Regions from separate parts of the Serratia sp. 121840015-1 genome, predicted to be linked through region 3. Evidence: predicted binding sites of a transcription regulator. Region 3 holds the regulator's gene; each other region holds the start of a gene.
What was found. The regulator Fur, encoded in region 3, represses iron uptake genes when iron is present. The targets are predictions, from matches to a motif close to ATAATAATGAGAACNACTATCAA.

Region 1 (2,270 bases), on a different contig from region 3:
CCGACGATGCCGCTGAACAGGCCGCGATCGTGCGGTTCCAGATCGGCGATCAGTTGGCGGGCGCTCTCGGTCGGGAAGCCGCACAGCGCCGGCGTCGGATGCAGCAGGCAGGCCAGCTGCATCACGTTGAGATTCGGGTTCAGCAGCTCGCCGCGAATGCGGGTGGACAGGTGCCACATGGTGCCGGTGCTGAGCAGCGACGGGCCGCTGGGCACGCTCAGGCTGGCGCACAATGGCGCCAGGTGGCGGCGAATGTCGTCGATCACCAGCTTGTGTTCGTATTTGTCTTTGGTCGAGCGCATCAGGCGCTCGCTGCCGAGGCGATCCTGCTGCGGATCGTCCTGACGGCGCGCGGAGCCCGCCAGCGGATTGGTGTGGATCTCGCCGCCCTGCTTGCGGATCAGCAGTTCCGGGCTGGCGCCGATCAGCACGCCGCCATCGGCCAGCGGCAGGGAAAAGTGATAACCGGTCGGGTTCTGCACCATCAGGTTATTGAGGATCTGGTGGCCCGCCACCGGCTGCTCCAGCTCAATGTCGAGGATGCGCGACAGCACCGCCTTGTCCAGCTTGCCCTGTTTAAAGCGGCTGACCGCTTCCGCCACCGCATGCTTGAAGCGCGGCTCGTCCGGAATGCTGGTGCAGGCGGCCAGGCGATGTGGCTGTTGCAGCATCGGGCGCGCGGCGCGGGTAAAGCTGTCGTTGGCGACAAACTGGCAGTTTTCAGGCACGTACAGGCTGGAAGGCCGGCGCGTATCGAACGGAATGGCGCCCACCACCACCGGCGTCTCCTGGCCGGCGGCTTTGGCGCGCGCGAGCGCCTGGCGGATATGCTGCGCCAGCGCGCTGCCTTCCTGCTCACCGCCGAACGCCGGCGTCTCGATACGCTCGAACACGCCATCGGCGGAGAGGGAACGGAATTCGGACCGGTACAAAAAGGTCGATTGTTCGGCGTACACAAACCCGGGGAAGGTTTGGTTTTCTGTCGTCAGTGTCGCCACTAGACCACTCCTTTGTTGCGCCTTACCAATGATAATGTTTATGCGAATAATTATCATTAGCCATAAAAGGAGGATAAATTACACCGGATCCCCACCGTGGGTCAATCTCCGATGAATGAATCTTTCCGCCCGCTGCGGCAAATCCGCGTTACGGCAAAGTAAGAAATAACACACTGTTATTATTGTGTTTTAGCAGAAAATAAAAGTCGTGACATCGTCACCTTCACGCCAAAAACGCCCGTTAAACCGGCGGCCGGCGGGGCAATTTGGCGTCAGCGTCTTAAGCAGCGCTAATACAAACGCCTGCCGCTGCATATCCACGGCGACCATGCGCGCATCGAGAAAATCGAAGTAACAGCGCACCTGCGGATAAAGCGCCTTGAACAGGCTCTCTTTGGCGGAAAACGTCAGCGTCAGCAGTTCATTGAACGGCAGCGCCTCGCGCAGCAACGCCTCGCGCTCCGCCGGGGAAACGATCGCCCCCCACAGCTCCTCCGCCCGCACGTCGGAGAGCAGCGTCTCCACATCCAGCCCCACGCCGCCCAGCCCGCTCTCGCGGTGCACGGCGCACAGCGCGGTATCCGAATTATGGCTCAGCGCCCCGGCGATGCCCGGTGGCCACTGCGGCGCGCGATCTTCGCCGCGCGCCAGGGTGAAGTCGGCAAAACCGAGCGGCGCCAACAGTTGCCGCGCCAGAACACGCCCGGCCAGATACTCCGCGCGGCGCTTCGGCACCGCACGCGCCAGATGATCCGGCAGCGCAAAGCCCGCCTCGGGAAAACGCTCGTCACGATACTCCGCCAGCGCAAAATGGCAGCGCGCCACCTGGCCCGGATAGCCATCGGGCGTGAAAAATTCGATATTGCGGATAAAAGTGGGCAACGGCGATATCCATGATAAGCAGGCAGGCTGATGATGTTAGCCCCCGAAACGGCCTGCAACAATGACCCTGGGCAAAATAAATGGCGTTAAGACCGGCACGGCGGCGCGTTAGCCGGGATGGGGAGAGGCCTCTCCCCCGCGCGCGGGAGAGAGGGCGGGCATTACAAGATGCCTTTCATGGTCTTTTCGAAATCGCTCCAGGCGCAGAAACCGTCTTTGTCGATCGGGCAGCCTTTCAGCGCCAGCGTCACCCGCTGCGGCGGGGTTTGCAGCGTCAGCGGCGTCGCCTTGCGCAGCTGTTCGGTGGACTGATAGACGTACTCGATCTTCAGCAATTCACGGTCGTTCTGCGCGTCGCGCCAGCGCTGGAACACCAGTTTGCCGCCGATC
Region 2 (2,270 bases), on a different contig from region 3:
TCGTGCCGTTGCCGTCGCCGATGCCGGATAAGCGGTGGCGAAAGCGGAAGCCCAGACCGCCTGCAGCCCGTCGGTCAGGCCGCTGCGCCAGCACAGCGCGTCGTGCCCGCCTTCCACCACCCGGTAGTGCACCCGATGGCCGGCGTCGCTCAGACGCGCCGCCATTTCGCCGCTGACCCGGTGCACCAGCTTTTCCTGCGAACCGGCTTCCATAAATACCTTCAGCGCGCCGTGGTTGCCCAGGCCATGCCGTTCCACCTGCTGCATCAACCAGCAGGCGTCGTCGGGAATGCTCGGCAACTGCAGCATGTCGCGCCGCGGCCACCAGTAGGAACCGGACTGAGTGATCACCGCGCCGAAGCGCTGCGGCCAGCGCAGCCCGGCATACAGGGAAGCCAGGCCGCCAAAGCTTTGCCCCGCCACCACCGTATCGGTCGGTTTGTCGCTGTGCGGTGCCCAGTCGGCCAGCTGCGGCATCAGTTCTTCCTGCACCGCCAGCCAGAAGTCGTCCTTGCAGGTCAGTTCGCGCGACCGGTGCGGCAAATCGATAATGTCGATCAGCACATACACCGCTTCCGGCAATGCACCTTCACGGGTCAGCTGCATCAGCGGCTCCCAAACCGGCATCTGCTTCGCCCAGAACTGGCCGTCGAGCAGAATAGCCAACGGACGCTCGGCCGGCTTGCTGTCACCGGTGGTGTAGATCCAGACGTCGCGGCTGTTGCCCAGGCGCTCGCTTTGCCAGGTATGGCGCTGCAAACGCGCCGGCAGCGGTGGCGTACAGCGCCCGCTGGCGATCTCGTACTCGTCGAACGAGCGCCATACCGGCTGCGGCGGCGCATCCGGCATGTGCAGGCCGGAGACGCTGTGGCCGCTGGCGCTTTGCCAGGAGCGATACGGGTTGAGCAGATCGGGGGTGGCGCTGGCGAACACCTGGTGCCACCAGTGGCGCAGGTTGTGCATGTTGGCGTGCGCATCGTCGCCGCTGAACGCCGGCGGCCGCTCGTCAAAGCAGGGGATAAAGCAGTAGCTGCCGCGCCAGGCGCCGCTCAGCTCGGTCTGCCAGTACCACACGTCGGTGCCGGCCAAACGCTGCAGGCTTTGCGGCGGATTCGGCTGATGATGGTCGGTCAGGCAGTTGATGTTGATCCACACGCGACGGTAGGCGGAGGTCAATTCGCATCCCTGAGGATCGCGCCAGAAAAAGGTGGTTCGCCAACGGCCGTTACCCGCCGGTTCTACCCATGGCGTACCGCGTCGTGCCACCGTCAACCACCACCCTGGACTGCCCGCATTGCTGCTGGCCAATAATCTGCTGCTTTCTGACTGTAGTTCTGTATTCACAACGCCTACCCATTTTGTAGTTGGCGGCACCGGGAACGTCGACTTTTCCCTATCGCCGGCCACCGCCCGAACGCACTGTACGCCAAATACTATTGATAATAATTTGCATTTGCAATAGTGTGTAAGGCTTGGAGATCGTGCTGGTATTGCGCGCAACGGACAGGGATCGGGGATACATCAATGGCATCCCTTGCCGCAGCCGATTTTCTATTTCCGACTACACAAAAACTACAACCGCCCTTCCCCCCGTTCGGCGAGGGATGGCAGCAAGGTAGGACACTCAGATGAAAAGCAAGCTATCACGTTATTCTTTAGCCACTCTTATCGGCTTGGGATTGGGCGCGTCCGCGTTCGCCAACGCCGCGCAGCAGACCGACACCACCACCACGGAAGAAAACAGCGGCACCACGGATAAAAAGCCGCGCGGCGAAGACACCATCGTCGTGACCGCCGCCCGGCAGAACCTGCAGGCGCCGGGGGTGTCCACCATCACCGCCGAAGAGATCAAAAAACGCCCGCCGGCGCGCGACATCAGCGAACTGATCCGCACCATGCCCGGGGTTAACCTGACCGGCAACTCCACCAGCGGCCAGCGCGGCAACAATCGCCAGATCGATATCCGCGGCATGGGCCCGGAAAACACCCTGATTCTGATCGACGGCAAACCGGCCTCCAGCCGCAACTCGGTGCGTCAGGGCTGGCGCGGCGAGCGCGACTCGCGCGGCGATACCGCCTGGGTGCCGCCGGAAATGATCGAACGCATCGAAGTGCTGCGCGGCCCGGCCGCCGCGCGCTACGGCAACGGCGCCGCGGGCGGCGTGGTCAACATCATCACCAAGAAGGCCGGCGATGCGCTGCACGGCTCGCTGAACGGCTACTTCAACGTGCCGCAGCACAAGCAGGAGGGCGCCACCAAGCGCACCGAC
Region 3 (2,270 bases):
GCGGTTTCGATAGCGTCAACGACTGGGCCAACAAAGGGTATGAAGTGGTGGTTTCCAACCCGGACTACGTCTACATGGACTTCCCTTACGAGGTGAACCCGGACGAGCGCGGTTACTACTGGGGTACCCGCTTCAGCGACGAGCGCAAGGTGTTCAGCTTCGCGCCGGACAACATGCCGCAGAACGCGGAAACTTCGGTCGACCGCGACGGCAACCACTTCAACGCCAAGAGCGACAAGCCGTGGCCGGGCGCCTACGGGCTGTCCGCTCAGCTGTGGAGCGAAACCCAGCGCACCGATCCGCAGATGGAATACATGATCTTCCCACGCGCGCTGTCGGTGGCTGAACGCGCCTGGCACCGCGCCGGTTGGGAGCAGGACTATCGCGCCGGCCGCGAATACAAAGGCGGGGAAACCCACTTTGTCGATACCAAGACGCTGGAGAAAGACTGGCTGCGCTTCGCCAATATCCTGGGGCAGCGTGAACTGGCCAAGCTGGACAAAGGTGGCGTCGCTTACCGTCTGCCGGTGCCGGGCGCACGCGTAGCGGGCGGCAAGCTGGAGGCGAATATCGCGCTGCCGGGATTGGGCATCGAGTACTCCACCGACGGCGGCAAGCAGTGGCAGCGCTATGACGCCAAGGCCAAGCCTGCGGTGTCCGGTGAGGTGCAGGTGCGTTCGGTTAGCCCGGACGGCAAGCGCTACAGCCGCGCCGAGAAGGTCTAAGCCCGGTGCAACGGCCTGCTGCCCTGGCGGCGGCCGTATAACGAAGGGGGAATGCGTTCGCCCGCGCGTGTCGGCGTAGGGCGGACGTTGTAGTGAGAGTAGTACGTGGAGTAGCAGTGCCGCTGCAATTGTGATATTTCATGACATGATTTTCCCCCGGCTTGTCCGGGGATTTTTTTGCCCTTTGCACGGCAGGCATAAAAAAACCGCCTCGGTGTGAGGCGGTTTTTCATAGCCGGTCAGGCTTATTTCTTGTCGTGCAGCGTTTCGTCTTCGCGACAGTCACCGGTTTCACAGTGGCCGTACAGGTACAGGCTGTGGTTGGTGAGCTTGATGCCGTGCTGCTTGGCGATGTCACGCTGCCGCACTTCGATGGATTCGTCGCTGAATTCGATCACTTTGCCGCAGTCCAGGCAAATCAGGTGATCGTGGTGATGCTGTTGGGTCAGCTCGAACACGGACTTGCCGCCTTCGAAATTGTGACGTGTCACAATGCCCGCATCGTCAAACTGGTTCAGTACGCGATAAACCGTTGCCAGCCCGATCTCTTCGCCCATATCAATCAGTTTTTTGTACAAATCTTCCGCACTGACGTGATGGCATTCCGGATTTTGCAGTACTTCCAGGATTTTGAGTCGCGGAAGCGTGACTTTTAAGCCGGCCTTCTTCAATGCGATGTTGTTGTCGGTCATGCGAATTCAGTCCTGTTACTATGCTAATCAAGTTGAGGCGTACTCGCCTGTGGCATCGGTCGGCACAAAGAGTTAATGCGTCTCATTATAGAACCGGTTGTACTAAATGGAAACCGCCGGTTGTTAACAAAGATATAATTGCACTATTGCATGTTTTGCATGCAACGCCTTGATGGATGGGATAAACCGATATCTCAGTCTACCGTGACGGGGTGGGAAGTTACAAATCTGTAGCTTCTATCGCAGCAATCCCTGCTGCCGATGACGGCCCTGTGGGCACACTATGCACTTTACAGGGCCTTTGTTCAACCTTTCGCCAGTGCCGGGGCTTAGCCGACGATATCGGCCAGGCTCAGCTCTTCGACGATTTGTTTGACCCAGGCGTCCACGCGCTCGTTGGTCAGCTCAGGCTGACGGTCTTCGTCGATCGCCAGACCGATGAAGTGGCTGTCGTCCGCCAGGCCTTTGGAGGCCTCGAAGTGGTAGCCTTTGGTCGGCCAGTGGCCCACGATGGCCGCGCCACGCGGTTCGATGATGTCGCGGATGGTGCCCATCGCGTCACAGAAGTATTCCGCGTAGTCTTCCTGGTCGCCGCAGCCGAACAGCGCCACCAGTTTGCCGTTGAAGTCGACTTCTTCCAGCGTCGGGAAGAAATCATCCCAGTCACACTGCGCTTCACCGTAGTACCAGGTCGGGATACCCAGCAGCAGGATATCGAACCCTTCCAGGTCTTCTTTGCTGCTTTTAGCGATGTCATGCACTTCAGAGACGTCGTCGCCAAACTGTTTCTGGAGAATTTTCTGGATCATTTTGGCAATGTTTTCGGTATTGCCAGTGTCGCTGCCAAAGAAAA

Region 1: the regulator Fur is predicted to act here: its motif matches at 1,033-1,055, upstream of ACUXAC_RS03225 (isochorismate synthase).
Region 2: the regulator Fur is predicted to act here: its motif matches at 1,431-1,453, upstream of fes (enterochelin esterase).

What each region holds. Positions count from the first base shown of each region.
Region 1 covers NZ_JBSEYF010000001.1:664,058-666,327, reverse strand. Annotated here, with positions in the region: gene ACUXAC_RS03225 (isochorismate synthase) at 1-998, opposite strand, end outside; gene ACUXAC_RS03220 (4'-phosphopantetheinyl transferase family protein) at 1,188-1,880, opposite strand; gene agp (bifunctional glucose-1-phosphatase/inositol phosphatase) at 2,042-2,270, opposite strand, start outside.
Region 2 covers NZ_JBSEYF010000002.1:22,120-24,389, reverse strand. Annotated here, with positions in the region: gene fes (enterochelin esterase) at 1-1,344, opposite strand, end outside; gene ACUXAC_RS13455 (TonB-dependent siderophore receptor) at 1,629-2,270, shown strand, end outside.
Region 3 covers NZ_JBSEYF010000003.1:365,864-368,133, forward strand. Annotated here, with positions in the region: gene ACUXAC_RS17995 (beta-N-acetylhexosaminidase) at 1-725, shown strand, start outside; gene fur (ferric iron uptake transcriptional regulator) at 971-1,417, opposite strand; gene fldA (flavodoxin FldA) at 1,747-2,270, opposite strand, start outside.